2 regions of the Streptomyces sp. NBC_00691 genome follow, and region 1 is predicted to be linked to the other one. Evidence: predicted binding sites of a transcription regulator. Region 1 holds the regulator's gene; the other holds the start of a gene.
The links. Region 1 encodes HrcA, which represses chaperone genes, less so after heat shock. Its sites were predicted from a motif close to TTNGCACTCNGNNNNNCNGAGTGCNAA; they were not measured.

Region 1 (15,875 bases):
GGTGGCTCGCCGACGTCGGCTTCGGCGACCACAGTCACTTCCCGCTCCGTTACGAGGACCGAAGTGACCAGGCGGACCCGGGTGGTGTCTTCCGGCTCGTGGACACCGCCGAGGGTGACGTGGACGTGCTGCGGGACGGGAAGCCGCAGTACCGCGTGGAGCTCCGGCCGCGTGGGCTCGCCGACTTCACGGCCGGCGCCTGGTACCACCGGACCTCACCCGACTCGCACTTCCCGCGGAGCCTCGTCTGCTCCCTGCTCACCGAGGAGGGCCGGATCACCCTCAGCGACCGGAAGCTGATCACGCGGGCCGGGAGCGAGCGCGACGAGCGGATCCTCGACGGCGAGGACGAGGTGCGGGGCGCGTACCGGGAGCTGTTCGGGATCGAGCTCGACGCCCTGCCGGTCGTCCGTGGCGGAATTTCCGATTCGAACCCTCGGTAACGCTTGTTCACCTTGTGACCGGTTTGCGCCGAACGCCCCCGCGGTGATCGAATGCGACTTCGTTGCATGGTGAACGAGTCGCACGGGGGTGCGTGAAGAATGTTCGATCGTCTCTTCGGGAAGCGTGCGGCGGGCGCCGTGCGAGGCGGCCCGCTCGCCGGCCTCATCGTCCCCGCCTCGGCGGGGATGCTGAGCTGCCGGGTGCTCGACCCCGTGCACGAACCGGTCCGGCAGGCCGAGTTCGTCCTCAGCGACGCGGTCGGGCGCAAGGTGATCGCCGGCGAGACCGACCCGTACGGCACGGCGCTCGCGACCGTACCGGCGGGCGAGTACCGGCTCGCGATCACCGCCGAGGGGTACACGCCGCACCACGGCAGGGCCGTCGTCACCGAGGGCGGTCACACCGGCCTCGACGACGTGCTGCTCCAGATCGCCCCGCAGCCCCCGCTCCCCGAGCCCGGCGACTGGGAGATCGACCCGACGCACTCCCAGATCGGCTTCACCGCACGCCACATCGGGCTCGCACGGATCCACGGCCGGTTCAACAGCTTCGCCGGCGTGGTCCGGATCGGTGACCGCGTGGAGCGCTCCGCGATGCGCGTCGTCATCGACGCCGCCTCCATCGACACCGGGGTGCGGATGCGCGACGACCACCTGCGGTCCGGTGACTTCCTCGATGTCGGGGCGTATCCGACGCTGGAGTTCTCCAGCGAGCGCTTCACGCACAAGGGCGGCAGCCGGTGGGCCGTCACCGGGGCGCTCACCCTCCACGGGGTGAGCCGCACGGTCACCCTCGACACCCGGTACCTGGGCCTCGGGAGCGGTCTGGAGGGCGAGACCCGGTGCGCCTGCCGGGCCACCACCGAACTGCACCGGGAGGACTTCACGCTCACCTGGCAGGCGTTGCCGGCACGGGGGATCGCGGCGGTGGGGTCGAGCATCAGCATCGATCTGGACGTGCAGATCGTGCCCAAGGCCGGGCGGGGCTGAGGGATCCTCCCGCAACCCGGGAGGGGCGTGGCGCTACGGGGCTTCCAGCCAGCCCTCGTACTCCGCCGCGAGGGAGTCCAGTGCCGTCGGGTCGAGCCGGCCGTCAGGGTCCTCGACGACCACCAGCCACTGGGCGTCCTCGGCGTCGTCCTCCCCGGCCAGGGAGTCCCGGACGAGCTGCGGTTCCTCGGCGACGCCGAAACGGTCGGGGAGTTCTCCGGCCACCTCCTCGGCGGCGTCGCGGTCGGGGAGTACCAGTACGTGTCGTTCACTCACCCCGTCATTCTCGGGCATCGCCCTGCTGTCGGTGGTCCGTGGGATGCTGGATCGCGATGGCCACCAGAAAGACTTCCCCCGACGACCTCCTCGGCCCCGTGACGCTCGCCGTGGGGCAGGAGGACCTGCTCCTCGACCGTGCCGTCCAGGCGGTGGTGGCGGCCGCGCGGGCCGCCGACGCCGACACGGACGTTCGCGACCTCACGCCCGACCAGCTCCAGCCCGGTTCGCTGGCTGAGCTCACCAGCCCGTCGCTCTTCGCCGAGCGCAAGGTGCTGGTCGTGCGCAACGCCCACGACCTGTCCGCCGACACGGTCAAGGACGTCAAGGCGTACCTCGACGACCCGATCGAGGACATCTCGCTCGTCCTGCTCCACGCCGGGGGCGCGAAGGGCAAGGGACTGCTCGACGCGGCGCGCAAGGCGGGGGCGCGGGAGGTGGCCTGCCCGAAGACGACGAAGCCGGCGGAACGGCTGACGTTCGTGCGGCAGGAGTTCCGGACGCTGGGGCGTTCGGCGACGCCCGAGGCCTGCCAGGCGCTCGTCGACTCCATCGGCAGCGATCTGCGGGAGCTCGCGTCCGCGGTCGCGCAGCTCACGTCCGACGTGGACGGGACGATCGACGAGGCCGTCGTCGGGCGCTACTACACCGGCCGCGCCGAGGCCTCCTCCTTCAACATCGCGGACCGCGCGGTGGAGGGGCGTGCGGCGGAGGCCCTCGAGGCCCTGCGGTGGTCGCTCTCGACCGGGGTCGCACCGGTGCTCGTCACGAGTGCGTTGGCGCAGGGCGTACGGGCGATCGGCAAGCTGTCGTCGGCGCGGGGCGGGCGGCCGGCGGATCTGGCGCGGGAGCTGGGCATGCCGCCGTGGAAGATCGACCGCGTACGACAGCAGATGCGGGGCTGGACCCCGGACGGGGTGTCGGTGGCGCTGCGGGCGATCGCGGAGGCGGACGCGGGGGTGAAGGGCGGCGGGGACGACCCGGAGTACGCCCTGGAGAAGGCGGTGGTCGCGGTGGCTCGGGCGGCGAGGATGCGGCGGGGCGGGTAGGGATTGGGTCGGGCCTCGGGCTGCGCCCGCGCGCTCGGTGAAGGCGCTTGCCGCCGTGGTTGCGCCCGCGTCGGGCGGGCCCGGGCCGTGCGGGTGGCCGGGGTGGGCCTGGTGCCGGTTGTGTGGAACTCGCCTGAGGTTGCGCCTCGGCCCTACGCGCCCCCGGGTACGACGAAGGCCCCGCCGCTCCTGGGGAAGGAGGTGGTGGGGCCTTCGGTGTTGAGCTGGTGGGCTCGCACCCGCGTGGCGAACGCGTCCGCGTGCGAGTCCTGGGTGGCCGGGTGGGAGCGGGAGAGAGGGCCCGCTGGGTCCCGTGCGGCCGGTTACATCAGAGCTCAGCCCTGGAGAGCGGCAACCTTGGTGGCCAGCGCCGACTTCTTGTTGGCGGCGGCGTTCTTGTGGATGACGCCCTTCGAGACAGCCTTGTCGAGCGCGCGGGCGGCGGCGCGGGAAGCCACGGTGGCCTTCTCGACGTCACCCGCGGCGACGGCCTCGCGGGCCTTGCGGATCGCGGTCTTGAGCGAGGACTTGACGGCCTTGTTGCGCAGGCGCGCCTTCTCGTTCGTCTTGTTCCGCTTGATCTGGGACTTGATGTTCGCCACGAAAAGAGCCTTTACAGGTTCGATGTTCCTTCTGGATGCGTCTCGCAGGCTGAGAGGGCACACGAGACACAGCTGTCCACAGTATCAGCCACTCTCCTGACCGCCCAAACCGGGCGCAGGGCGACGGGCATGGGACCATGGAGCCTACGTATCGATCCGACATCGCCCCGAGACGAGACCCTGCGTGCCCGCGACTCCTACCAACGTGCCCGAGCCGAGCCGTACCGACCCGGCTCTGATCCGCAACTTCTGCATCATCGCGCACATCGACCACGGCAAGTCCACGCTCGCCGACCGGATGCTCCAGCTGACCGGTGTGGTCGACCAGCGGCAGATGCGTGCCCAGTACCTCGACCGCATGGACATCGAGCGGGAGCGCGGCATCACGATCAAGTCCCAGGCGGTCCGGCTGCCGTGGGCGCCGACCGAGGGGCCGGGTCAGGGCGACACGCACATCCTGAACATGATCGACACTCCTGGGCACGTCGACTTCACCTATGAGGTGTCCCGGTCGCTGGCCGCCTGTGAGGGCACGGTCCTGCTGGTCGACGCGGCCCAGGGCATCGAGGCGCAGACGCTGGCCAACCTCTACCTGGCCATGGAGAACGACCTCACGATCGTTCCCGTGCTGAACAAGATCGACCTGCCGGCCGCCCAGCCGGAGAAGTTCTCCGAGGAGCTGGCCAACCTCATCGGCTGCCAGCCGGAGGACGTCCTCAAGGTCTCCGCGAAGACCGGCGTCGGGGTCGACGCGCTGCTGGACCGGGTCGTCCGGGACGTTCCCGCCCCGGTCGGTGTCGCCGACGCGCCCGCCCGCGCGATGATCTTCGACTCGGTGTACGACTCGTACCGCGGTGTCGTGACCTATGTGCGTGTGGTCGACGGGCAGCTCAACAAGCGCGAGCGCATCAAGATGATGTCGACCGGCGCCACCCACGAGCTGCTCGAGATCGGTGTCTCCTCTCCCGAGATGACGCCGTCCGACGGTCTCGGCGTCGGTGAGGTGGGCTACCTCATCACCGGTGTGAAGGACGTCCGCCAGTCCAAGGTCGGTGACACGATCACCTCCCTGAACAAGGGCGCCACCGAGGCCCTCGGCGGTTACAAGGACCCGAAGCCGATGGTCTTCTCGGGGCTGTACCCGCTGGACGGCTCCGAGTACCCGGACCTCCGCGAGGCCCTCGACAAGCTGCAGCTCAACGACGCCGCGCTGGTCTACGAGCCGGAGACCTCCGCCGCGCTCGGCTTCGGCTTCCGCGTCGGCTTCCTCGGTCTGCTCCACCTCGACGTGATCCGTGAGCGGCTGGAGCGCGAGTTCGGGCTCGACCTCATCGCCACCGCCCCCAACGTGGTCTACCGCGTGGTCATGGAGGACGGCAGCGAGCACACGGTCACCAACCCGAGCGAGTTCCCCGAGGGCAAGATCGACGATGTGTACGAGCCCGTCGTACGCGCCACGATCCTCGCTCCGAGCGAGTTCATCGGCGCGATCATGGAGCTGTGCCAGACCCGTCGCGGCACCCTGATCGGCATGGACTACCTCTCCGAGGACCGGGTCGAGATCCGCTACACCCTGCCCCTCGCCGAGATCGTCTTCGACTTCTTCGACCAGCTGAAGTCCAAGACGCGCGGGTACGCCTCCCTCGACTACGAGCCCACCGGCGAGCAGGCCTCCAGCCTGGTCAAGGTCGACATCCTGCTGCACGGCGACAAGGTCGACGCCTTCTCGGCCGTCACCCACAAGGACGCCGCGTACGCCTACGGTGTGCGGCTCGTCGCCAAGCTGCGCGAGCTCATCCCGCGGCAGGCCTTCGAGGTGCCGATCCAGGCCGCGATCGGCTCCCGGGTGATCGCCCGCGAGACCATCCGCGCCATCCGCAAGGACGTCCTCGCCAAGTGCTACGGCGGTGACATCTCCCGTAAGCGGAAGCTGCTCGAGAAGCAGAAGGAAGGCAAGAAGCGCATGAAGATGGTCGGCTCGGTGGAGGTGCCCCAGGAGGCCTTCATCGCCGTTCTGTCGAGCGACGAGTCCTCCGGCAAGAAGAAGTAGACCAGGGCGTCCCACGTAGCTGTCCTGTGCATGCAACGGGTCCACGCGCCAGGTGCGCGTGGGCCCGTTCGTTATGAAGCGGCGCCCTGTAGGCCCTTACGCGCCGGACCTCGGGCCTTTACTCTGATCCCGGCTCGAAGGTTACTCGCCAGTTAGTTACGAACCGCCAGAAGGCACCGCCGCCGCCCGGAGGACGTCGTGAGCGACACACAGACCCAGATCGAGAACCGGCCGCCCTCCGTGGCGTCCCTCTTCCTTGAGCGCGTCGAGCGGACTCCGGATGCGGAGGCGTACCGCTACCCGGTGCCCGCCGCCTCCGGTGCCGGTCCCGACGACTGGAAGTCGCTCAGCTGGGGGCAGGCCGCCGAACGGGTCTACGCGATCGCCGCCGGCCTCGTCGACCTCGGTGTCGAGTCCGAGGAGCGGGTCGCCCTCGCCTCCTCCACCCGGGTCGAGTGGATCCTCGCCGACCTCGGCGTCATGTGCGCGGGCGCCGCGACCACCACGGTCTACCCGCAGACCAACGCCGAGGAGTCGGCGTTCATCCTCTCCGACTCCGAGTCGCGGGTCCTCATCGCCGAGGACGCGGCCCAGCTGGCGAAGGCCGTCGAGCGCCGCGCCGAACTGCCGAACCTCCGCCACGTCGTCGTCATCGACGCCACCGGGGTGGAGAGCGACGGCGAGTTCGTCCTCACGCTCGCCGAGCTGGAGGCGCGCGGCAAGGGCTACCTGGTGGAGCACCCCGAGGCGGTCAAGGAGCGGGTCGCGGCGATCACCGCCACGCAGCTCGCCACCCTCATCTACACCTCGGGCACCACGGGCCGCCCCAAGGGCGTCCGTCTCCCGCACGACAACTGGTCGTACATGGCCAAGGCCATCGCCGCCACCGGTCTCGTCACCCAGGCCGACGTCCAGTACCTGTGGCTGCCGCTCGCCCACGTCTTCGGCAAGGTCCTCACCTCCGGCCAGATCGAGGTCGGGCACGTCACCGCCGTCGACGGCCGCGTCGACAAGATCATCGAGAACCTGCCGGTCGTCCAGCCGACCTACATGGCGGCCGTGCCCCGCATCTTCGAGAAGGTCTACAACGGCGTCGCCGCCAAGGCCCGTGCCGCCGGCGGAGCCAAGTACAAGATCTTCCAGTGGGCGGCCGGCGTCTCCCGCGAGTACGCCAAGGCCACCCAGGACAACTTCCGCCGCACCGGGACCGCCTCCGCGCCCTTCGGCCTCACCGCCAAGCACAAGGTCGCCGACGCCCTCGTCTACGCCAAGATCCGCGAGGCCTTCGGCGGGAACCTGCGCGCGTGCATCTCCGGCTCCGCCGCGCTCGCTCCCGAGATCGGCTACTTCTTCGCCGGCGCCGGCATCCACATCCTGGAGGGCTACGGACTCACCGAGACGTCCGCCGCCTCCTTCGTCAACCCGGGAGAGGCCTACCGCACCGGCACCGTCGGCAAGCCGCTCCCCGGCACCGAGGTCCGGATCGCCGACGACGGCGAGATCCTGCTGCGCGGCCCCGGCGTCATGGAGGGCTACCACGGCCTGCCGGAGAAGACGAACGAGGTCCTGGAGTCCGACGGCTGGTTCCACACCGGTGACATCGGCGAGCTGTCCGCCGACGGCTACCTGCGGATCACCGACCGCAAGAAGGACCTGATCAAGACGTCCGGCGGCAAGTACATCGCGCCCGCCGAGGTCGAGGGCCAGTTCAAGGCCGTCTGCCCGTTCGTCTCGAACATCCTCGTCCACGGCGCCGACCGGAACTTCTGCACCGCGCTGATCGCCCTCGACGAGCCCACCCTCCTCGGCTGGGCCGCCGACCGCGGACTCGCGGGCGCGTCGTACGCCGAGGTCGTCGCCGACCCGAAGACCGTCGCGATGGTCCAGGGCTACGTCGACCGCCTCAACGAGGGCCTCCAGCGCTGGCAGACGATCAAGAAGTTCCGCCTGCTGCCCCGTGACCTCGACATCGAGCACGGCGAGCTGACCCCGTCCCTGAAGCTGAAGCGGCCGGTGGTGGAGCGCGAGTACAAGGCGCTCATCGAGGAGATGTACGCGGGGTCGCGGGAGTCCTGACCGCACCCTGTGGAGAGGTTGTCCACAGGCCGGGCGTTCACCTCGGGCAGTACGGGACAATGGGGCTCATGCCTTCCGTACTGCCCGATGGTGAGTCCGTTCCCGACGACGGGGCGCTGCCCCCGCACGCCCTCGAAGGGGCGGGGGAGCGGCCGCTCGGGTTCTATCTGCACGTGCCGTACTGCGCGACGCGCTGCGGATACTGCGACTTCAACACCTACACGGCCAGCGAGCTGCGGGGGACCGGCGGCGTGCTCGCCTCCCGGGACAACTACGCCGAGCAGGTCGTCGAGGAGATCCGGCTCGCCCGCAAGGTCCTCGGGGACGACCCGCGGCCGGTGCGGACCGTCTTCGTGGGCGGCGGCACGCCCACGCTGCTCGCCGCCGGTGATCTCGTACGGATGCTGGCCGCCGTCCGCGAGGAGTTCGGGCTCGCCGACGACGCCGAGGTGACGACCGAGGCCAACCCGGACTCCGTGAACCCGGCCTATCTGGCGGAGCTGCGGGCCGGCGGGTTCAACCGGATCTCCTTCGGCATGCAGAGCGCCAGACAGCACGTCCTGAAGATCCTCGACCGGACGCACACCCCGGGCCGCCCCGAGGCCTGCGTCGGTGAGGCGCGGGCCGCCGGGTTCGAGCACGTCAACCTCGACCTGATCTACGGCACCCCCGGCGAGACCGACGACGACTGGCGGGCCTCGCTCGACGCGGCCATCGGCGCCGGACCCGACCACGTCAGCGCCTACGCGCTGATCGTCGAGGAGGGGACGCAGCTCGCGCGGCGCATCCGGCGCGGCGAGGTCCCCATGACCGACGACGACGTCCACGCCGACCGGTACCTGATCGCCGAGGACGTTCTCTCCGGCGCCGGCTTCGAGTGGTACGAGGTCTCCAACTGGGCCACCTCCGAGGCCGGGCGCTGTCTCCACAACGAGCTGTACTGGCGCGGGGCCGACTGGTGGGGCGCGGGCCCCGGCGCCCACAGCCACGTCGGCGGCGTCCGCTGGTGGAACGTGAAGCATCCGGGGGCGTACGCGGCGGCGCTGGCCGGCGGGAAGACCCCGGGCGCCGGCCGGGAGCTGCTGTCCGACGAGGACCGGCGGGTGGAGCGGATCCTCCTGGAGCTGCGGCTCAAGGAGGGCGTCGAACTGTCCCTCCTCAAGCCGGCGGGCCTCGCGTCGGCCGCCAAGGCCCTGACCGACGGGCTCCTCGCCCCGGAGCCCTACGAGACGGGCCGCGCCGTGCTGACCCTGCGGGGCCGACTGCTCGCCGACGCGGTGGTGCGGGACCTGGTGGACTAGGGCCTGTCCGGCAGACGCACACCTAGTACTCCAGCAGGACTTTACTGTCTGACCTGCGGGTTTCGCTGGGCGGCTGGAGTGTAGCGGGACTTCGGTCGTGTGGGGGCGGTCTCAGGGAGACCGCCCCTCGATCGTGCGACAACGCCGCAGGTAATGGCAGCGGCGGGCGACTGCTTGGCGTCGGCGGCGCCAGTTCGACCAGCTCAGCGCGTGATGTAGTCCTCGGTGTCCGCTCAGGTGCGGGGGCCGGGCACGACAAGCTGCCAGGAGTCGCCGAACCTCCGCCACTGTGAGTTCGATGGCCTCGGCTGTCCCATCTGTCCCGCCCCTTTTTCCCGGGGCTGGCATGCCGTGGCGGTCAGGAAGGCGTGGGCGAGCATGGCCAGAGTGATGTGCCGATACCAGCCCACGTAGCGGCGGACTTCGTACTGGTCCAGGCCGCATTCGTTCTTCGCGGCCTGGAAGCACTCCTCGATCGCCCAGCGGGTCCCGGCGACCCGCACCAGTTCCTGGACGGTGACCTGAAGGGGTGCGTAGGCGAGGTAGTAGGCGATCTCGTCGGGCTTGCTGACGCTGCGCCGGGCCAGTGCCCAGCGCATCCGGTGAGGGACCTCGCCCTGATAGTCGAACTCCGCGACGGCCGGCAGCCGCACCGCTGCCCAGTGGTAGACGCGGGGTCCCTTCGCGCCGTCGCCGCACGAGGTCTTCTCCCACGCTTCGTCCGGAGCCTGCGCGAACAGAACCTCGATCCGTGAACAGCCCACACTAAACTGGGACTTGGGGACGGCCAGCACGTAGCCGACACCCGACTGTTCCAGCAGCCGGCGGAATCGGTTGTCCTGACCGTAGGCGGAATCCGCGGTGACCCAGGCGATGGGCAGCGGCGAGGCGAGGGCCCGCAGCACCAGGTGCCGGGCCAGTTCACCCTTGGTGGCGAACTCCCGCTCGTCGGGGACCCTTGCGATGCGGCAGCGTTCCCGGTCCTCGGTCCAGGACTTCGGGAGGTAGAGCTCGCGGTCGACCAGGGCCCTGCCGCGGGTGGTGGCGTAGGCGGCGAAGACGCCGATCTGGCAGTTCTCGGTCCGGCCGGCGGTGCCGGAGTACTGGCGCTGGACCCCGGCGGAGGTGGTGCCCTTCTTGATGAACCCGGTGTCGTCAATGATCAGGACGCCGTCGGCCTCGCCGAGCTTGTCGGCAACGTATTCCTGCAGGTCGTCGCGGATGTCGTCGGGCTCCCACTTCGATCCGGCGAGGAGGTGCTGCAGGCCGTCGGGCGTGCGGTGGCCGGCCTGTTCCGCCAGCTGCCAGCTGTTCTTGCGGGCCACCGGGGCGAGCAGCCCGCGCACATAGTCACGCATCCGGCGGCGGAGCTCGACTCGGCCGAAGCGGTGCCCGATGGTCAGGAAGAGATCGTCCAGTTCGACGTCCCACTGCGCGGCGGCATACTCGGTGATCACCCTCGGAGGCTGCCCCGCTGCTGTCACTATCTGCGGCGTTGTCGCACGATCGAGGGGCGGTCTCCCTGAGACCGCCCCCACACGACCGAAGTCCCGCTACACTCCAGCCGCCCAGCGAAACCCGCAGGTCAGACAGCAAAGTCCTGCTGGAGTACTAGGGCCTGTCGTCAAACTCCCGTCTGCCCCGCGACGCCTGGCACGCACTCTCGCCGCACCGGGCGAAAGCCCGAGTACGTCCAGTACGAGGGCTTCCTCCCGGCACACCGAGAGCACGCACCAGACGCCGCGGGGCCGCCCTCCGGGCGACGACGGGAGTTTGACGACAGGCCCTAGGCGGCCGAGAGCACCCTGCGGGAGGGCAGGGCGATCAGCAGGGCGCCCAGGACGAGCAGGCCGCTCGCCCACAGCGGGCCGAGCGTCCCCGCTCCGGCCCGGAGGGTGACGGCGGCGACGAGCGGTCCGGTGGCGGCTCCGACGTTGAGGGCGGCGGTCGCGTAGGAGCCGGCCATCGTGGGGGCTCCCGCGGCCTCGTAGAGGACCCGCGCGATCAGCGTCCCGCCCAGCGCGAAGGACGCCATGCCCTGCAGGAACACCAGGGTGAGCAGCGCGACCGGCTCCTCGGCCAGCACGGCCAGGGCCGGCCAGCCGACGAGCAGCAGTGGACCGCCGACCGCGACGACCAGGCCCGGACAGCGGTCGGACCACCGCCCCGCGAGAGTGATCCCGGCGAAGGACCCGGCCCCGAAGAGGACGAGGGCGACCGGGACCCACAGCTCGCCCAGCCCGGCCGAACCGGTGACGACGGGCGCCAGGAAGGTGAAGCCCGCGAAGGTCGCCGCGTTCACCAGGGCGCCGAGCAGCATCACCACGAGCAGCCGCGGATGCCTGAGCCGCGCCAGTTCCGCGCGTAGGTCCGGCCCTTCGGCCGAACCCTCCCGCGCGGGACGTGCCGGGACGCCCCGGAGGACGCCGAGGGCCGCGGGCAGGCAGAGAGCGGCGACGGCCCAGAACGTGGCCCGCCAGTCGAGCAGGGTGCCGAGCAGCGATCCCGCGGGGACCCCGGCGACGGTGGCCAGCGTCGTGCCCGACAGCAGAACGGCCAGCGCGCGCCCCTTGCGGTCCGGCGGTACGAGCCGGGTGGCGGTGGTCAGGGCCACGGCGAGGAAGCCGGCGTTCGCGAAGGCCGCGACCAGCCTGGTGGCGAACAGGACGGCGAAACCGTCCGTGACGGCGCCCAGGACGTGGGCCGCCGAGAAGACGAGGACGAAGGCGAGCAGGCTCGCCCGTACCGGCCAGGCGCGGGCGAGCGCGGCCAGGAGCGGCGCACCGACGATCATGCCGACGGCGAAGGCCGAGGTGAGCAGGCCCGCGCTGCCGACCGTGACGCCGAGGTCGGAGGCGATGTCCGGCAGCAGGCCGGCGAGCATGAATTCCGAGGTGCCCATGGCGAAGACCGCCAGGGCGAGAAGGAAGAGCGGGAGGGGCATCGAGTGGCTCCGGGGTGAGGAAGAGACGACAGAGGCATCTCGTCACCGCGGTCGGCACCCACGGGTACCCGCGTGGTCCGCACGACCGGGGCCTGCGGAGCGGACTCAGTGGTCCGCGAGAACTCGGGGGTCCAGGGGGCCGACGGCGTGACCGAAAGCCCCCGACGTGTCCGACTCGGGGCTCGACATGCCGCGCACGCTACCCGACCGCGCCCCGCCCGGGCACCCCTGTCGGCACGGGAGCGAGGGGTGACCCCCGGCGGTCACCGGGGGTCGCCCCTCGCCCGGAAGGGAGCGGTGTGACGGCCTCCTACGGCGCCGTCACGAAGTCGATCAGTTCCTCCACCCGGCCCAGCAGCTCCGGTTCCAGGTCCTTGTACGTCGTCACCTTCGACAGGATGTGCTGCCAGGCCGCGCCCGTGTTCGGCGGCCAGCCCAGGGCCTCGCACACGCCCGTCTTCCAGTCCTGCCCCCTGGGGACCCGCGGCCAGGCCCGGATGCCCACCGAGGCGGGTTTCACCGCCTCCCAGATGTCGATGTACGGGTGGCCGACGACCAGCACGTCCGGTGATGTCACCTGAGCGGCGATCCTCGACTCCTTCGAACCCGGGACCAGGTGGTCCACCAGGACGCCGAGCCGGGCGTCCGGGGCGGGGTCGAACTCCGCGACGATCGCAGGGAGGTCGTCGACGCCCTCCAGGTACTCCACGACCACGCCCTCGATGCGGAGGTCGTCGCCCCAGACCCGCTCCACCAGTTCGGCGTCGTGGCGGCCCTCCACGTAGATCCGGCCCGCGCGGGCCACCCGGGCCCGCGCCCCCGGGACCGCCACCGAGCCCGACGCCGTACGGGTGGGGCGGGCGGGAGCGGCCGACGGGCGGACCAGGGTCACCACCCGGCCCTCCAGGAGGAACCCGCGCGGGTCCAGCGGGAACACACGGTGCTTGCCGAAGCGGTCCTCCAGGGTCACCGTGCCCGCCTCGCAGCGGATCACCGCCCCGCAGAAGCCCGTCGTGACCTCCTCGACGACCAGATCACGGTCGGCCGGAACCTCGGGAACGGGCGCCGAGCGCTTCCAGGGGGGCGTCAAGTCCGGGTTGTAGCTGCGCATTCGGGCGACGTTATGCGACGGAGAAGCGCGTTGCCAGTTCCTCCCGCTGGAGTCGTACGAACGTGGCGTCCACCACCGACCCGTGCCCCGGCACGTACACCGCGTCCTCGCCGCCGAGCCGCAGCAGCCGGTCCAGAGCGTCCGGCCAGCGGGAGGGGATCGCGTCCGGGCCGGCCTGCGGCTCGCCCGACTCCTCGACCAGATCGCCGCAGAAGACGACCTCGCGCTCGCCCGGCACCAGCAGCACCAGGTCGTGGCCCGTGTGGCCGGGGCCGACGTTCGCCAGCAGGACCTGCCGGCCGCCCAGGTCGAGCGTCCACTCGCCGGAGACCACGTGCCGCGGGGCCACCAGGACGTCGACCGCCTCCGTCGCCTCCGTCTCGTCGAGCCCGTGCCGTACGGCGTCCGCGCGCAGCGCCTCCCGGTCCCGCGCCCGGCCGAGGAGCTCGTCCGAGCCCACCGCGCCGAAGACCTCCGCGCCGGAGAACGCCGCCGTGCCGAGAACGTGGTCGAAATGGGGGTGGCTCAGTGCGATGTGCGTCACTCTGCGGCCGCCCGTGAGCTCCGCGATCCGGGTCCGCAGCTCGGCGCCCTCCGCGAGCGAGGAGCCCGTGTCGTACAGCAGCACCGCCCGTTCACCCAGTACCAGTCCGACCGTGGCGTCCCACCCGGGCAGCCGTCGCCGGCCCACCCCGTCCGCGAGCCGCTCCCATCCGTACGCTTCCCAATGCACGTCCATGCGGCGACGCTAGCCGGTGGAGGCGTCGCCACCTTGCCAGGAGCGACGCCCGCCGCCGTACACTGGCCGGGGGGTCGCTGGCACTCGGACAGGGCGAGTGCCAAAAGCGGAGCAACCGGAACGACGACGACAGCTGGAGGTGCGCACGATGCTCAGCGAACGCAGACTCGAGGTCCTGCGCGCCATCGTCCAGGACTACGTCGGGACGGAGGAGCCCGTCGGCTCCAAGGCGCTCACCGAGCGTCACAAGCTCGGAGTCTCGCCCGCCACCGTGCGCAACGACATGGCCGTCCTGGAGGAGGAGGGCTTCATCGCCCAGCCTCACACCAGCGCCGGCCGCATTCCGACCGACAAGGGCTACCGCCTCTTCGTCGACCGGCTCGCCGGCGTCAAGCCGCTGTCGACGCCCGAGCGCCGGGCCATCCACAACTTCCTCGACGGCGCGGTCGACCTGGACGACGTCGTCGGCCGTACGGTCCGGCTGCTCGCCCAGCTGACCCGTCAGGTCGCCGTCGTCCAGTACCCCTCGCTGACCCGCTCGACCGTCCGGCACGTGGAACTGCTCTCGCTGGCCCCGGCCCGCCTGATGCTGGTGCTCATCACGGACACCGGCCGCGTCGAGCAGCGTGTCATCGACTGCCCCGCGCCCTTCGGCGAGTCCTCGCTCGCCGACCTGCGGGCCCGGCTCAACAGCCGGGTCGTCGGCCGCCGGTTCGCCGACGTGCCACAGCTGGTGCAGGACCTCCCCGAGTCCTTCGAGGAGCTTGAGGACCGGGCCACGGTCTCGACCGTGCTCGCGACCCTCCTCGAAACCCTCGTCGAGGAGCACGAGGAGCGGCTGATGATCGGCGGAACCGCCAATCTGACCCGCTTCGGACCCGACTTTCCCCTGATGATCAGGCCCGTCCTCGAGGCTCTGGAGGAGCAGGTCGTGCTCCTCAAGCTGCTCGGCGAGGCCAAGGAATCGGGCATGACCGTACGTATCGGGCACGAGAACGCCCACGAGGGGCTGAGCTCCACGTCCGTCGTCTCGGTCGGCTACGGTTCGGGCGGCGAGGCAGTCGCCAAACTCGGCGTGGTCGGACCGACCCGCATGGACTACCCCGGAACGATGGGAGCGGTACGCGCAGTGGCACGTTACGTCGGACAGATCCTGGCGGAGTCGTAAGTGGCCACGGACTACTACGCCGTACTCGGCGTGCGCCGCGACGCCTCCCAGGACGAGATCAAGAAGGCCTTCCGGAGGCTCGCGCGCGAGCTGCACCCGGATGTGAATCCCGATCCGAAGACGCAGGAACGCTTCAAGGAGATCAACGCCGCCTACGAGGTCCTCTCGGACCCGCAGAAGAAGCAGGTCTACGACCTGGGCGGCGACCCCCTCTCGGCCTCCGGCGGAGGCGGCGCGGGCGGCTTCGGGGCCGGTGGCTTCGGCAACTTCTCCGACATCATGGACGCCTTCTTCGGCACGGCCTCGCAGCGCGGCCCGCGCTCGCGGACCCGCCGCGGCCAGGACGCCATGATCCGTCTGGAGATCGACCTCAACGAGGCGGCCTTCGGCACCACCAAGGACATCCAGGTCGACACGGCGGTCGTGTGTACGACCTGCTCGGGTGAGGGCGCCGCACCCGGCACCTCCGCGCAGACCTGTGACATGTGCCGCGGCCGCGGTGAGGTCTCGCAGGTCACCCGGTCCTTCCTGGGCCAGGTCATGACCTCGCGCCCCTGCCCGCAGTGCCAGGGCTTCGGCACCGTCGTCCCGACCCCGTGCCCCGAGTGCGCGGGCGACGGCCGGGTCCGGTCCCGTCGCACCCTCACGGTCAAGATCCCGGCCGGTGTCGACAACGGCACCCGGATCCAGCTCGCGGGTGAGGGCGAGGTCGGCCCCGGCGGCGGCCCCGCCGGCGACCTCTACGTCGAGATCCACGAGACCCCGCACGAGACCTTCCAGCGGCGCGGCGACGACCTGCACTGCACGGTCACCATCCCGATGACCGCGGGCGCGCTCGGCACGAAGGTGCCGTTGCAGACCCTCGACGGCGTCGAGGAGATCGACATCCGTCCGGGCACCCAGTCCGGCCAGTCGATCCCGCTGCACGGCCGGGGCGTGACCCATCTGCGCGGCAACGGCCGGGGCGACCTGATCGTGCACGTCGAGGTGCAGACCCCGTCGAAGCTCGACGCGGAGCAGGAGCGCCTGCTGCGCGAACTGGCCGTGCTGCGTGGCGAGGAGCGGCCCACGGGGCAGTTCCAGCCGGGGCAGCAGGGACTGTTCTCGCGCCTGAAGGACGCCTTCA
Region 2 (15,875 bases), 1.7 Mb from region 1:
TGCGCTGCTCCGCACCGGCCACGAGGAGCGAGCCGTCGGGCAGCCGGCTGAGGGCGGTGGAGGCGACCTCCAGCAGGGGGGTGTCGTTGTTGTCCGGGGCCTGCCGCACGAGGCGGTTCCCCCGGTACTCGTTGTTGCCCGGGTTGGGCGGGCTCACGGTGACCAGGTCGTCGCCGAGCCGGCGGACGACGTCGTCGTACGAGGCGACGTCCCGCAGGTCGAGGGTGGTCGGGGCGGCGCCCAGGTCGTCCCGGCGGTACACCTGCGCCTCGTAGGTGGACGGGGCGCCGACGTGGAGGACCGTGTCGTTGTCGAAGGAGACGCTCTCGCCCTGGGTGGAGAGCGCCGTGAGCTTCCCGCTCGCCAGGTCGACGACCCACCACCCCTGGCTCATCGTGGAGTCCACCCACTTGATGCCGCGAACGGCGATCGACCGGGCGTCGCCCTCGTTGACGGAGAGGTTCCAGCCCTCGGGCAGTCCCTCCAGCTTCTGCTCCCTGACCCCGCCGGCCTCCGGGTGGAGGAGGTGCAGGCTCGTGACGTCGCGCTCGGTGCCGGTCCGGGTGATGACCGTGTCGCCGTACGTGCCGACGTAGGTCTGTCCCTCCGGGATCGCGACGGTGGTCGTCGGGCCGCCGCCGGCCCGCTGCTGGAGCGTCACGTGCGGGGTGGGGCTCTCCGAGTGGACGGCGACGGTGTCGGAGCCGTGCCCGAAGTCCGCCGGGTACTCGGCGAAGCGGAATTCGTCGACGTCGTACGAGAGCGGCTTCGGCAGGCGGTGGTCGAGGACGGTGGTCCCGCCGGTCGCGTAGTCGATCCAGCGCAGCCGGTCGTCGCCCTCCTGCGCGGTGAGGAAGCCGGTCTCCCCCGCGTTCAGGACGAGGGTGGCGCGGGGCACGAAGCGGGCGCCCGGGCCGACGACGACCGCGTCGCCGGTCGCGCCGGGCGTGTCGGCCACCGCCCCCACGGTGGTGCCGACGCCGGCCGTCACCGCGAGGCTGACGGTGAGTGCGATGCGGCCGAGCGCACGACGGCGCGGCCGTCGGTCCAGCGGTCTGATCACGTAGAAGTCCCTCCCCAGGGCATTCGGCGCGGGGAAGGGGTCTCATGGTCTCGCCGCTCGTCCCCCGCGCAAGCAGGCCGACAGTAGCAGAGGCCGGTGACGACGGAACCTGATTTTCGAACCCGTTCAATCCGCCCCGGCCCCCGCCCGCCGCACCGGGCCCGAACCTCCACGGAAACCGGCCCCCGCGACGCCCCGGAAGGCCCCTTCCCGGGACTGTGGGGGCCCGAGGGGCCCCGCGCGGGAGGACCCGCCCCCACGGGGCCGCGACACGCCCCCGGCACCCCTCTGCAGCCCTCCAGCCCCTCCGCACACCACCACTGACCTGGGCTTTTACCTCAACTCCCGTTATTCTTGGGGGACTCGGAGGGGAGATCCACATGAGTCCGAACGACCGCCACGACGGCGCCGGCGGCACTGTCCGCGCCGCCCGCCACATCCGCACCGTCGACGACGTCCTCGGCCTGCTCGACGGGCTCTTCGCGCCCGATGCCGACCGGTGGTCCGGTGGCGGGGCCGACTGGTGGGACCGGTTCTACGCCGACCGGGACAAGCCCGTGCCCTTCTTCGTCGCCAAGCCCGACGAGAACCTCGTCTCGTACGTCGAGCGGGGACTGCTCCCGGCCGGTGGCGGGCGCGCCCTCGACCTCGGCTGCGGACCCGGGCGCAACAGCCTCCACCTCGCGTCGCTCGGGTACGAGGTGGACGCCGTCGACCTCTCCCCCACCGCCGTCCGCTGGGCGGAGGAGCGCGCCCGGGAGGCCGGGGCCACCGGGATCCGGTTCGTGTGCGGCGACGCCTTCGCGCCCGGCACCGCCCTCGACGGGCCGTACGACCTCGTCTACGACTCCGGCTGCTTCCACCACCTGCCGCCGCACCGCCGCATCGGCTACCTCGCGCTCCTGGACCGCGTCCTCGCGCCCGGCGGGCACTTCGCGCTCACCACGTTCGCCGCCGGAGAGGGCGGAATGGGCTCCGAACTGCCCGACGCCGACTTCTACCGGAAGGGCGCGCTGGACGGCGGACTCGCCTATACGGACGACTCGTTGCGCGCCGTCTTCGCCGACCTGACCGACGTCGAGGTCCGCCGTATGCGCGACGAGAGCGCCGACTCCCCCGCCTTCGGCGAAGCCTTCCTCTGGACGGCGCTCTTCCGGCGCCCCTGAACCGACGGGCGGGGGCCGCGGCCGCGGCCCACCGGGACGGGGCTCGCGCCCCCGCCCGCGGGGCCGCCGCCGTCACATCGCCCTCAGGTGCTCCGCGAGCCGGTCGTACTGCTCCCGCACCCCCGCCTCCATGCCCGCCGCCAGCGACTGGTCCCTGATCTCGTTCGACGGCCAGAAGGACGTGCTGGTCAGGGCCGTACCGCCGTCCGGAGTCGCGTCGAAGGTGAGCGTGACCCGGACCGGTTCCCCGTCCGGCATCTGCTCGAAGACCTCCGTGTAGTCGATCCGCTCGACCGGGACGACGTCCTCGTACCTGCCCGAGAAGACGATCTGCTGGCCCTCCGGGGCGGTCTGGCCCCAGCGCCACGAACCGCCCACGCGCAGATCGATGTCGACGACCGTCGTGGTCAGCCCGGACACCCCGTACCACTGCCGTACGTGCTCGGGGACCGTCCATGCCTCCCAGACCCGGGCCGGCGGGGCGTCGAAGGTGCGGGTGATGACCAGCTCGCGGTCGGCCGGGGTCGTCAGGAGGGTGACCATGGTCCGTTCCCTTCACGAAGGGGCACTTCCAGGATCGCCCCGCCGCTCCCGCCCAGCACGTCCGGCACCTGCGGCACCTCCGTGCACCGGGTGGGCGGCCGGTGAGAACGCCCGAGGGCGGCACTCCCGGCTGGGAGTGCCGCCCTCGGTCCGTTCGTGCGTCCCGCCTGCGCGTTCCGCGATGAACCACCGATCCCGGAGGATCAGAAGTCCATGTCACCGCCCGGCATGCCGCCGCCGGCCGGCGCGGACGCCTTCTCCGGCTTGTCGGCGATGACGGCCTCGGTGGTGAGGAACAGCGCGGCGATCGACGCGGCGTTCTGCAGCGCGGAGCGCGTGACCTTCGCCGGGTCGATGATGCCCTCGGCGATGAGGTCGACGTACTCGTTGGTCGCGGCGTTCAGGCCGTGGCCGACGGGCAGGTTGCGGACCTTCTCCGCCACGACGCCGCCCTCGAGGCCGGCGTTGACCGCGATCTGCTTCAGCGGGGCCTCAAGGGCCAGCTTCACGATGTTCGCGCCCGTGGCCTCGTCACCCGCGAGGTCGGCCTCGAGCTTCTCGAAGACCGAGGAAGCCTGGAGCAGGGCCACGCCGCCGCCGGCGACGATGCCCTCCTCGACGGCCGCCTTCGCGTTGCGAACGGCGTCCTCGATGCGGTGCTTGCGCTCCTTGAGCTCGACCTCGGTCGCGGCACCGGCCTTGATGACCGCGACACCGCCGGCGAGCTTCGCCAGGCGCTCCTGGAGCTTCTCGCGGTCGTAGTCCGAGTCGCTGTTCTCGATCTCGGCGCGGATCTGGTTCACGCGACCGGCGACCTGCTCGCTGTCACCGGCACCGTCGACGATGGTGGTCTCGTCCTTGGTGATGACGACCTTGCGGGCGCGGCCCAGCAGGTCGAGGCCCGCGTTCTCGAGCTTGAGGCCGACCTCCTCGGAGATGACCGTGCCGCCCGTGAGGATGGCGATGTCGTTCAGCATGGCCTTGCGACGGTCACCGAAGCCCGGGGCCTTGACCGCGACGGACTTGAAGGTGCCGCGGATCTTGTTGACGACCAGGGTCGACAGGGCCTCGCCCTCGACGTCCTCGGCGATGATCAGCAGCGGCTTGCCCGACTGCATGACCTTCTCCAGGAGCGGGAGCAGGTCCTTCACCGAAGAGATCTTGGAGTTGACGATCAGGAGGTACGGGTCGTCGAGCGACGACTCCATGCGCTCCATGTCGGTGGCGAAGTACGCCGAGATGTAGCCCTTGTCGAAGCGCATGCCCTCGGTGAGCTCCAGCTCCAGACCGAAGGTCTGGGACTCCTCGACGGTGATGACGCCTTCCTTGCCGACCTTGTCCATCGCCTCGGCGATGAGCTCGCCGATCTGGGTGTCGGCGGCGGAGATGGAGGCCGTGGAAGCGATCTGCTCCTTGGTCTCGACATCCTTCGCCTGCTCGAGCAGGGCGCCCGAGACGGCCTCGACGGCCTTCTCGATACCGCGCTTGAGGGCCATCGGGTTGGCACCGGCGGCCACGTTGCGCAGGCCCTCGCGGACGAGCGCCTGGGCGAGAACGGTGGCGGTGGTCGTACCGTCGCCGGCGACGTCGTCCGTCTTCTTGGCGACTTCCTTGACCAGCTCGGCGCCGATCTTCTCGTACGGGTCCTCGAGCTCGATCTCCTTGGCGATGGAAACACCATCGTTGGTGATCGTGGGGGCGCCCCACTTCTTCTCGAGGACGACGTTGCGACCCTTGGGGCCGAGGGTGACCTTGACGGCGTCAGCGAGCTGGTTCATGCCGCGCTCGAGACCGCGCCGGGCCTCCTCGTCGAACGCGATGATCTTGGCCATGTGAAGTGGTCCTCCCGGACATGGGGTGGATAACGCTCCAGGACCGCGCCGACGCCCGCGACGGACGGCCTCCGCAGCTCCGCGTGGTTCCTTGCCCCACCCGGCCGGCGGCCTCGTCTGCCCGATCCTCGTAGCACTCTCACCTTCCGAGTGCTAACGCCAATGATTAGCACTCGCCCTATGAGAGTGCAAGCGACTCTCGATGATCGGGACACGGGGCGAGGGGTGACGGGAGGGGCGCGAGAGGGGCGCGGAACGGCCTCGGGAGGCCTGCGGAACGAGGAGGAGAGTGGCACGGAAGGCGCGCGGGACCTGCGTCGACGGGGCCGGAGAACGCGCGAGGGGTCCGTATCCCCTCAGGGATACGGACCCCTCGACGGCGTTGCGTCGGTGGCCGATCGCGCCGCGCTCAGACGGCGAGCTTGACCATGTCCGCCTGCGGACCCTTCTGGCCCTGCGAGATCTCGAACTCGACTCGCTGTCCCTCTTCGAGGCTGCGGTAGCCATCCATCTGGATCGCGCTGTAGTGGACGAAAACATCCGCACCACCGTCGACCGCGATGAAGCCGTAGCCCTTCTCCGCGTTGAACCACTTGACGGTGCCCTGAGCCATGCCTAACTCCCCTATTACTGGCCCTTGCGCGGGACCCGCACTTCGCGGACCCGGGTCAGACCCTGCGCCGGAACGCGTCGACCGCCGCTGAATGTATCTGCCCAACTGCCCTCTGCAACAGGTCAATCGAGCGAGAATTCTGGGCGCCGAGGAAAGGCGAATTGGGGAGAATCCCTTGAATCACGGGGCAAGTCGGGCCCGGCAAAGCGTGCAGAGGGTACACATCGCACACACACTTTGGCTGCTTCTTGTCGCGCGGGGACGCATTCTCATATGCGCCTGGCATGAGCAGCGGAGGGGACTTCCCCAACTCTACCGCGCTCAACCATGCAGAATTGCCCCTTCCGCTTTATGACGCGGAAGGGGCAATTCAAGAAAGACGGGACAACCGGCGGCCCGGCGCGGGCTCAGCAGCCTCCGGCGACGGCCGGGATGATCGAGACGCCGGCGCCGGCCGGGGTGGCCGTCTCCAGGCCCTGCTCGAAGCGCACGTCGTCGTCGTTCACGTAGACGTTGACGAAGCGGCGCAGCTTGCCCTGGTCGTCCAGGACGCGGGCGGCGATGCCGGTGTGGTTCTTCTCCAGGTCCGCGATGACCTCGGCGAGGGTCGTGCCCTCGGCCTGGACCTCGGACTGCCCGCCCGTGTAGGTGCGGAGGATGGTGGGGATGCGGACGTTCACGGCCATGTCTTCGGAACCTTTCAGAGGGCCAGGCCGGCGTCGCGGAACGCGTCCAGGCTCGGGCGGATGGTGACGGTCGCCTGAGAGGTGTCGGCCACCGCGTCCAGGGTCTTGAGTCCGTCGCCGGTGTTGAGGACGACGGTGGTGAGGTTCGGGTCGATCAGCCCGTTCTCGACGAGCTTCCTCGCGACGCCGACGGTCACGCCGCCCGCGGTCTCGGCGAAGATGCCCTCGGTCTGCGCGAGGAGCTTGATCGCGTCCACGACCTGCTCGTCGTTCACGTCCTCCACGGCGCCGCCGGTGCGGCGGGCGATGTCGAGGACGTACGGGCCGTCGGCCGGGTTGCCGATCGCGAGCGACTTGGCGATCGTGTTCGGCTTCTGGGGCCGTACGACGTCGTGGCCGGCCTTGAAGGCCACCGACACCGGGGAGCAGCCCTCGGCCTGGGCACCGAAGATCTTGTACGGCTTGTCCTCGACGAGGCCCAGCTTGATGAGCTCCTGGAGCCCCTTGTCGATCTTCGTGAGCTGGGAGCCGGAGGCGATCGGGATGACGAGCTGGTCGGGGATGACCCAGCCGAGCTGCTCGCAGATCTCGTACGCCAGCGTCTTGGAGCCCTCGCCGTAGTACGGGCGGAGGTTGACGTTGACGAAGCCCCAGCCCTCGCCCAGCGGGTCGCCGATGAGTTCGGAGCAGAAGCGGTTGACGTCGTCGTAGTTGCCCTCGATGGCAACGAGGTCGCCGCCGTAGACACCGGCCATGACGACCTTGCCCTGCTCCAGGTCGTGCGGGATGAAGACGCAGGAGCGGAAGCCGGCGCGGGCGGCCGCGGCGCCGACGGCCCCGGCCAGGTTGCCGGTGGAGGAGCAGGAGAGGGTGGTGAAGCCGAAGGCGCGGGCGGCCTCGATGGCCTGGGCGACGACCCGGTCCTTGAAGGAGTGGGTCGGGTTGCCGGAGTCGTCCTTGACGAACAGCTTGCCGGGGGCGACGCCGATCTCGCGGGCGAGGTTGTCGGCCTGGACGAGCTTGGTCCAGCCCGGGTTCAGGTTGGGCTTGTCGGCGACGTCGGCGGGGACGGGCAGCAGCGGGGCGTAGCGCCAGATGTTGGCGGGGCCGGCCTCGATCTGCTTGCGCAGCGCCTCGGGGTCGCCGGTGGGGAGGTCGTACGCGACTTCGAGCGGTCCGAAACACAGCTCGCAGGCGAAGATCGGGCCGAGCGGGAAGATTTCACCGCACTCGCGACAGGAAAGCCCGGACGCGGGACCGAGGTCGACCGAAGTGGCGGGGGTAACAGTCTGTACAGCCATGGAGGCGAGGCCCTTTCTCCTCATCTTTCCCATGACGAATTTTTCGCCATGAGACGGATTTGGCACCTTCCCTAGCCGGGAGCCTCGCTGGAGGACGAGTAACCGACTGGAGGGTTGCCGGGGCTTCAACGGGCCGTTTCCCTCTGCCCCTCTGGATGAGCGGTATTCGATTGTGAAGCGCGGTGAACTTTCGTTCCTGCGCTCCGGCGCGGGCGGCACCCCGACGTGCATCGGGCATCCGCGTTGTTCAAGACTGTAACCGAAGGCCCGGACGCTTGGACCGGCCGTCCGAACCGCGAGATGGAGATCACGTGCTGGAAGAGGTGGAGCGCTGGCTGGACCGGCGGTCCTGGTCCGTGGCGGACCGGCCGCTGGAGCGGATCCTCGCCGCGAAGCGGAACACGAAGGTCAGCGTCGTCCTGCCGGCGCTGAACGAGGAGGCGACGGTGGGTGACATCGTCGCCGTGATCCGGCGCGAGCTGATGTCGGAGGCGGTGCCGCTCGTCGACGAGCTGGTGGTGATCGACTCGGGCTCCACGGACCGTACGGCGGAGGTGGCGGCCGCGGCCGGGGCGCGGGTGGTCGCGCGGGACGCGATACTCCCCCGGATACCGGCCGTGCCGGGCAAGGGCGAGGTCCTGTGGCGGTCGCTGATGGTGACGACCGGGGACGTCGTGTGCTTCATCGACGCGGACCTGCGGGACTTCTCGGCGGACTTCGTGTCGGGGATCGTGGGCCCGCTGCTGACGGACCCGGACGTGGACTTCGTGAAGGCGATGTACGACCGCCCGTTCGGCGCCGAGTTCGACGGGGTCGCCGCCGGCAGGGCTTCCGGCCAAGGGGGTCGGGTGACGGAGCTGGTGGCCCGCCCGCTCCTCAATCTGCACTGGCCGCGGCTGGCCGGCTTCGTCCAGCCGCTGGGCGGCGAGTACGCGGCGCGCCGGTCCCTGCTCGAACGGCTGCCCTTCCCGGTCGGGTACGGGGTGGAGCTCGGTCTGCTCGTGGACGCGCTGCACACGGTGGGTCTGGACGCGCTCGCGCAGGTGGACGTGGGGGTGCGCAAGCACCGGCACCAGGACGGTCTCGCGCTGGGCAGGATGGCGGCGGCGATCTACCGGACGGCGCAGCTGCGGCTGTCGCGGGGGCATCTGGTGCGGCCGCGGCTGACGCAGTTCGAGCGGGGTGAGAAGGGCTTCGAGCCGCGGACGTACGCGGTGGACACGGAGGAGCGGCCGCCGATGGCGGAGATCGTGGAGTACGCCCGCCGCCGCGTGGCGTAACGCCGAATGATGATCCGTTTTGCCTATTTTGCCTTTTATGCGCTTCAGACAACCTCACCTGGGCAGGGTGGCGACGGTCATCGGCCTCCTCGCGGGCTCGCTCGCGTTCACGGCGGCGGGGCCGGCCGCGGCGGACGTGGTCGAGCCCTTCGGCAAGCGGTACGACGCGTCGTTGTACGGCGACTTCACGATGATCGGCAACACGGTCATGGGCTGCCCGGCGGCCCCCGCCGACCCGGCCGCCCGCTGCGCGACGGCGGCGAGCGGCCAGGGCCCGGACAGCGACAACACCTTCGTGATGCGGCGGATCGACGCCGGCGCCCTGGGGAGCGACTACGGCTCCAGCACCGGCCGGGTGCGGATCCCGGCGGGCGCGGAGGTGGCGTACGCCCGGCTCTTCTGGGGCGGCAACGACGGCACGTACAAGGGGCCGGGCGGGGCGCCGCTGAAGCGCTGCGACATCTCCGGCACCGATGGCCCGCGCTCGCCCGGCGATCCCACGACGACCACCCCGGTGATCAAGGTCGGCGCGGGTCCCGTGACCCCGGTCTCGATCGACAGCATGGTCGCCGACCCGGCCGACGCCGAGGGCCCGCACTGGTACACGGGCGAGTCGGACGTGACGGCCGCGTTCGCGGGCACGTCGGGGACGGACGCGCAGGTGGCCGTCGGCAACATCTGGGCGTCCGACGGCAAGGGCTGCGTCGCGGGCTGGTCGCTGACCGTCGTGCACAGGTTCCCCGGGCCGGACCCGGTCCGCGCGCCCGAGCGGCGCCAGGTGCACGTGTACGGCGGGCACGTCCTCCAGCGCTCGACGTCCCCGGCGACCACGGTCACCGTGGACGGCTTCCACCGGATCGGGGGCAGGGCGCGGGCCGGCGTCACCGCGTACGAGGGCGACCGGAACACCCCTGGTGACGCCTTCCTCGTCGACGGCAAGAACGTCACCGAGCCCCGCTCGGGCAACACCGACAACTTCTTCATCGGCGGGGCCGACGGTGCCGTCGCCCCCGGGCCGGTCGACAACCTGAGCATCGACGCGAAGTCCTTCGACCTCCCCGACGGTGCCGTCCCCCAGGGCGCCACCTCGGCCGACCTGACCTTCTCGACGCGCGGAGACGCCTACGTGCCCTCCGCGCTGGCCTTCTCGGTGCCCGTCCCCGACCTGGAGATCACCAAGACGGCGAGCCCGCGCGCCGTGAAGCCGGGCGACACCGTCACGTACACGATCACGGCGAGGAACACCGGCACGCTCGACTACCCGAACGCCACGTTCGGCGACGACCTGACCGGGATCCTCGACGACGCCGACTACCGGGGCGACGTAAGGACGGACCTGGGCACGGCGACGTACACGGCGCCGGGAATCGGGTACGTGGGAACCGTCCCGGCCGGGAAGACCGCGACCGTCACCTACTCGGTGAAGATCAAGGACCCGGTGGCCGGGGACGGCCTCCTCCGCACCCGCGTGGTGGCCGGGACACCCCGCTCCAACTGCGGAGCCGGCAGCGAGGACCCGGCCTGCGGGGCGGCACCGAAGCTCGACAGGCCGAAGACGGCGCCCAGACCGACCCCGACACCGAGCCCGGTGGATCCGACCCCTACGCCGGTGGACCCCACGCCCACGCCCGCGGACCCGGAACCGGCCCGGGTCGGGCCCACGCCCGCCGCGGCCCCCGCCGGGGCCGCCCCCGCGCCCCCGGCCCCCGGGCCCCACGGGAACGCCGCCGGCGGCTCGATGGCCGAGACCGGCGGCAACGGCGAGCGGCTGTGGCTGCTGGGCGCCCTGGGCCTCGCCCTCGCGGCGACCGGCCTGGTCGCGAAGGCGGCGATGCGCGGCCGGCGCGAGGGCTGACGGCCCGCCGGAGGCCCGGCCACCCTCCGTGGCCGGATCCACCCGTCTCGTATACGTACGTTTGAGCGTTTACGGGACGGGCTAGGTTCGCCCCATGGCATCTGTGCTCGTGGCATCCAACCGGGGACCCGTCTCGTACGTGCGCGGCGAGGACGGCGAGCTCGACACCCGCAGGGGCGGCGGCGGCCTGGTCTCCGGGCTGAGCGCCGTCTCCTCGCAGGGCAGCCTGTGGGTGTGCGCGGCGCTCGGCGAGGGAGACCGGGAGGCCGTCCGGCGCGGCATCGGCGAACCGGGCGTCCGCATGCTGGACATCGACCCGGACGTGTACGCCGACGCGTACAACGGCATCGCGAACTCGGTGCTCTGGTTCCTCCACCACCACCTGTACGAGACCCCGCGCGAGCCCGTCTTCGACGCGGAGTTCCGGCGCCGCTGGGCGTCGTACCGCGCCTACAACCGCGCCTTCGCCGAGGCCCTGGCCGCCGAGGCCGACGAAGGCGCGGCGGTCCTGGTGCAGGACTACCACCTGGCACTCGTCCCCGGGATGCTGCGGGAACTCCGCCCCGACCTGCGGATCAGCCACTTCACCCACACGCCGTGGGTGTCCTCCGAGTACCTGCGCATGGTGCCGGACGACATCGTCGAGGAACTCCTGTGGGGCATGCTCGGCGCCGACGAGCTGGGCTTCCACACCTGGGGATGGGCGTCGGCGTTCATCCGCTGCTGCTCCGGACGCGAGGACTCCACGGGCACGGCCCAGGGCGTCCGGCCGAGCGGCGACCCCTGGCACGGCGTGGAGTGGCGCCGCCACGGCGCCGGGAAGGGCCGCACCCGGGTCCGGGCGTACCCCCTGGGCGTCGACGGCGACGAGCTGCGGGCCCTGGCCCACCGCCCCGAGGTGGACGAGGCCCTCGCCCGGCTCCGTGCCGAGGTGGGCGAGCGCAGGACCATCGTCCGCGTCGACCGCACCGAGCTGTCGAAGAACATCCTGCGCGGCCTCCTCGCCTACCGGGAGCTGCTCACCGTCCACCCCGAGTGGCGCGAGCGGGTGGTCCATCTGGCCTCGGCGTACCCCTCCCGGCAGGACCTGGAGTCCTACCGCGCGTACACGGCCTCGGTGGCCGGGCTGGCCGCCGAGATCAACGCGGAGTTCGGCACGGCCGGCTGGCAGCCGGTGATCGTCTCCGTGGAGGACGACTTCACCCGCTCCCTCGCCGCGTACCGCCTGGCGGACGTGGCCCTGGTCAACCCGGTGCGCGACGGCATGAACCTGGTCGCCAAGGAGATACCGGTGGTCTCGGACGCGGGCTGCGCTCTGGTGCTGTCGACCGGCGCGGGCGCGTACCAGGAGCTGCGGGAGGACGCCCTCCCGGTGAACCCCTTCGACGTCTCGGAGACCGCCGAGGCCCTCCACACCGCCCTCGCGATGCCCCTGCCGGAACGAGCCGACCGCACGAAGCGCCTCGCGGCGACGGCGACGGCCCTGCCCCCGCAGCGCTGGTTCCTGAACCAGCTGGACGCCCTGCGGGAGGAGACGCCCTAGCCGACGGCCCGCTCCCGCCCCCACGCGGCCAGGGGTTCGAGGGCCGCGTTGAGCCGGGTGCCGGCCTCGGTCAGGGAGTACTCGACGCGCGGCGGCACCTCGTCGTACGACGTGCGGTCGACGACGCCGTCCGCCTCCAGCTCCCGCAGGTGCGAGGCGAGGACCTTCTCCGTGATGCCCGGGACCAGCCTCCGCAGCTCCCCGAAACGGCGGTACGGCCGCTGGTGCAGCGCCCAGAGGATGAGCACCTTCCACTTGCCGCCGATGATCTCCATCGCGGTGTCGATCCCGCAGACGTGCCCGTCCGGTGCGCCGGGCCGGTTCAGCGTCGTCATGTCCGCACCCTTCCGACCTGCTCGCTTCCCCCGGGGTAACCACCCACTCCGAAGTGGGTACTTGAGCATCCCCGGGCCCGGAACCAGCCTAAGGGCATGACAACGACCCCCGGGGAGAAGACCCCCGTCACCCTGCTCGGCCTCGGCGCCATGGGAACCGCCCTCGCCCGCGCCTGGCTCGCCGCCGGGCATCCGCTCACCGTCTGGAACCGCACCCCGGCCCGCGCCGAGCCGCTCGCCGCCGAGGGCGCGAAGGTCGCCGGCACCGCCGCCGAGGCGGTCGCGGCGAGCAGCCTGATCGTCGTCTGCCTCCTCGACGACGCCTCCGTCGAGGAGACCCTCGCGGGCACCGACCTGACCGGCAAGGACGTGGTCGACCTGGTCACCGGCACGCCCGCCGAGGCCCGCGACCGGGCCGCGTGGGCCGAGGAGCGGGGCGCCCGCCACCTGGACGGCGGCATCATGGCCGTCCCTCCGATGATCGGCGTCCCGGAGGCCGGCGGCTACGTCTTCTACAGCGGCTCGCGGGAGCTGTTCGAGGAGCACGAGGCGACCCTGGCCGTCCCGGCGGGGACCAGGTACGTCGGGGAGGACGCGGGCTTCGCGGCCCTCCACGACGTGGCCCTGCTCAGCGCGATGTACGGGATGTTCGCCGGGGTCGCGCACGCCTTCGCCCTGATCCGGCGGGAGGACATCGACCCGGTCGCGTTCGCGCCGCTGCTCGGCGACTGGATCGGGGCGATGGCCGGCGCGTCGGTCGGGCAGACCGCCCGGCAGCTGAGGTCCGGCGACTACACCACCGGTGTGGTGTCGAACCTGGCGATGCAGGTGGCCGGCACACCCACCTTCATGGACACGGCCGCGGGGCAGGGTGTCAGCCCCGAACTCCTCGCCCCCTACTTCGCGCTGATGCGCCGTCGGCTCGACGTCGGCAGCGGCGAGGAGGACCTGACGGGCCTCGTGGACCTGCTGGTCCACGAGGGCTGACCGGGTCCGTCGCCCCAGCCCGTCGCCGGGATCCGTCGCCTCCGGGTCCGACGGGCCTCAGCCCTCCCGTACGGCCGCGGCGAGGGCGGCCAGGAAGTCCACCACCCCCGACGGGCCCGCGACCGCGAGGTCCGCGCGGTCGGTGAGTTCCGGGACCTCCGTGGAACCGCTGCGGACCAGCAGGCCCGGGGTGCCGTCGGAGCGCAGCTTCTCGACGGCGGCGAAGGCGGGCAGATCGCCCAGGTCGTCACCCGCGTAGAGCACGGACCCGGCGCCCACCTCTCGTACGTACTCCTCGAGCGCGACGCCCTTGTCCATGCCCGGGGGCCGCAGCTCCAGGACCATGCGGCCGGGCTCCAGGACGAGGCCGTGGTGGGTGGCGAGGTCGCCCAGCGGGCCCTTGAGTGCCTCGAAGGCGCCCTCCGGGTCAAGGGCGCGGCGGGTGTGGACGGCGACCGCGCGGCCCTTCTCCTCGATCCAGACGCCCGGCCAGGCGCCGGCCCGGTCGAGGAAGCCGGGGAGCTCGGCGCGGACGGAGGCGACGCCCGGGTGCGGGGCGGCTGCCCGGACCGTACCGGTGAGGGCGTCCCAGCGTTCGGCGCCGTAGTGGCCGAGGACGACGAGGTGCTCCAGGCCGGGGACACCGGCGAAGCCGCCGTAGCGGACGGCGACCCCGGCGGGGCGGCCGGTCACGACGGCGACGGAGGCGACCTCGGGGGCGAGGGCGGCGAGCGCCTCGACGGCGCCGGGGTGGGCGCGTGCCTGTTCGGGGTCGGGGACGATCTCGGCGAGCGTGCCGTCGAAGTCGAGGGCGACGACGGCCTTCGCGGGCCGCGCGAGAAGCGCGGCCAGACCGTCACGGCCGGCGGATGTGGTCGGGTGCGGGAGGCTGACCATGCTCCCGACCCTACCGACGCGCGCCGCCTCGCGTCAGGGGCACGAACGAGACGGCGCCGGGCGGCCGCACCGAAAGATGCCCTCGCTCACCGTCTCCGCCGCTTCTCCTCCCGCACCCGCCGCAGCCGGTTCACCGTCACCGGATCGTGGACGAGGGCCCGGGGATCGTCCAGGAGGGCGCTGAGCAGCTGGTAGTAGCGGGTCGGGGAGAGCCCCAGGCTCTCGCGGACCGCGCGCTCCTTGGCGCCGGGGCCGGGCCAGGAGCGGCGCTCGACGGCGAGGAGAGCCTGCTCACGCTCACCGAGCCCGCCCTCGTCGCCGCTGTCCGCCGTCTCCCGCTCCTCGGTCATACGAACAACTTATTACCCGGCGCCCGTCGACGCCCCGGCCGCCCGGTCGCGCGGGCCCGCTACTCGGCGCTCTCCGCCGCCGTCGCCGCGCGTCCGATCGCCCCGAGGACCTGGGAGGGGACTCCGGCCGGGGTGACGGCCTTGCCGATGTTCTGCTTGACGTTCTCGCTGACCTCGGCCCAGGACGTCTTACCGACCGGCGGGAGCTGGCTCTCCGGGAGGGTCTTGAGGAAGACGCGCAGGTTGGCGTGCTCGGGCTCGGTCTCCATGCGCGTGGAGGCGGTCACGGTGACCGGCAGGAGGTCGTTGTCACCGGCGAACTTCAGGACGTTCTCGTCGCTGAAGACGAAGTTGAGGAAGTCGCCGATCTCCTTGCGGTGACCGTTCTGCTTGAAGCCCATGATCCAGTCGGCCACGCCCATGGCGGCCTCGGCCTGGCCGTCGACGCCGGGGAGCGGGACCTGGCCGACCTGGACGCCCTTCTTGGCGGCTTCCTTGAGGAGCGAGGGGTGGCCGTTGAGCATGCCGACCTCGCCGTTCGCAAAGGCGGCGAACGCGGCCTTGCGGTTGAGCTTGCCGGGGGCGACGGGGCCGGTGAGGCCCTTGGCGACCAGGTTGTTCTTGAGCCAGTCGAAGGTCTTGATGTTGGCGTCGGAGTCGACCGCGTAGTGGTCGGTGCCGTCGGTCCAGCCGCCGCCGCCGCTGAGCATCCACATCAGGGCCTCGGCCTGGGCCTCCTCGGGGCCGAGCGGCAGCGCGAAGGGGGTGCGGACACCGTCGTCCTTCAGCTTGTCGGCGGCCTCGGCCAGCTCGGCCCAGGTGGTGGGGGGCTTGGCGCCGGCCTCGGCGAAGAGGGCCTTGTTGTAGAACAGCGGCCGGGTGGAGGCGACGAACGGCATCCCGTACTGGGTCCGCTTGTGCTCCCCGGCCTCGACGAGCGGCGCGAGGAAGTTGGACTGGACGGGTATGGAGAGGAGCTCGTCGGCGGCGTAGAGCTGGTCGGCGGCCGCGTAGTCGGCGTAGGCGCCGATCTGCGCGATGTCGGGGGCCTTGTCGGCCTTGACCATCTCGGCGACCTTGCGGTCGACGTCGTCCCAGGACTCGACCTGCACCTCGACCTTGACTCCGGGGTGTCCGGCCTCGAAGGCGGTGACGAGGTCGGCCCAGTACTTCTTGGTGGTGTCGCCGCCGGTGAGGTCGTAGTCGGCCGCGACCAGTCTCAGGGTCACATCGCCGGAGTCGCCTCCGAGGGATCCGCAGCCGGAGACCGTGGCGGTCATTCCGAGTACGGCGACGGCCGCGGTCCATCCAAGAAATCGTCGCCGCTCCACGGCTTCATCCACCTTTTGCTCGTCGTTGAGCTGCATCGAGCCGCACGTTTGCTCTGCGCAGGGCCGTAAGTCTCTCGCGTGCGCGGGTATGAG

Region 2: groL (chaperonin GroEL) is a predicted target of HrcA. The motif match lies at 4,771-4,797, and genes of this name have one in related genera.

The regions. Positions count from the first base shown of each region.
Region 1 is NZ_CP109007.1:2,777,193-2,793,067, reverse strand. Features, by position in the region: gene OG392_RS12635 (arylamine N-acetyltransferase family protein) at 1-443, shown strand, start outside; gene OG392_RS12630 (YceI family protein) at 543-1,433, shown strand; gene OG392_RS12625 (hypothetical protein) at 1,467-1,727, opposite strand; gene holA (DNA polymerase III subunit delta) at 1,766-2,758, shown strand; gene rpsT (30S ribosomal protein S20) at 3,094-3,360, opposite strand; gene lepA (translation elongation factor 4) at 3,545-5,410, shown strand; gene OG392_RS12605 (AMP-dependent synthetase/ligase) at 5,609-7,486, shown strand; gene hemW (radical SAM family heme chaperone HemW) at 7,546-8,787, shown strand; gene OG392_RS12595 (IS701 family transposase) at 9,021-10,244, opposite strand; gene OG392_RS12590 (Cmx/CmrA family chloramphenicol efflux MFS transporter) at 10,574-11,731, opposite strand; gene OG392_RS12585 (DUF3097 domain-containing protein) at 12,042-12,842, opposite strand; gene OG392_RS12580 (MBL fold metallo-hydrolase) at 12,853-13,581, opposite strand; gene hrcA (heat-inducible transcriptional repressor HrcA) at 13,730-14,749, shown strand; gene dnaJ (molecular chaperone DnaJ) at 14,750-15,875, shown strand, end outside.
Region 2 is NZ_CP109007.1:4,469,075-4,484,949, reverse strand. Features, by position in the region: gene OG392_RS20335 (FG-GAP-like repeat-containing protein) at 1-1,063, opposite strand, end outside; gene OG392_RS20330 (class I SAM-dependent methyltransferase) at 1,444-2,229, shown strand; gene OG392_RS20325 (SRPBCC domain-containing protein) at 2,302-2,772, opposite strand; gene groL (chaperonin GroEL) at 2,976-4,604, opposite strand; gene OG392_RS20315 (cold-shock protein) at 5,014-5,217, opposite strand; gene OG392_RS20310 (MoaD/ThiS family protein) at 5,625-5,903, opposite strand; gene thrC (threonine synthase) at 5,918-7,228, opposite strand; SAM riboswitch class I at 7,222-7,366, opposite strand; gene OG392_RS20300 (glucosyl-3-phosphoglycerate synthase) at 7,516-8,484, shown strand; gene OG392_RS20295 (DUF7927 domain-containing protein) at 8,522-10,339, shown strand; gene OG392_RS20290 (alpha,alpha-trehalose-phosphate synthase (UDP-forming)) at 10,434-11,882, shown strand; gene OG392_RS20285 (winged helix-turn-helix transcriptional regulator) at 11,879-12,217, opposite strand; gene OG392_RS20280 (NAD(P)-dependent oxidoreductase) at 12,314-13,204, shown strand; gene otsB (trehalose-phosphatase) at 13,262-14,101, opposite strand; gene OG392_RS20270 (DUF3263 domain-containing protein) at 14,188-14,451, opposite strand; gene OG392_RS20265 (ABC transporter substrate-binding protein) at 14,511-15,794, opposite strand.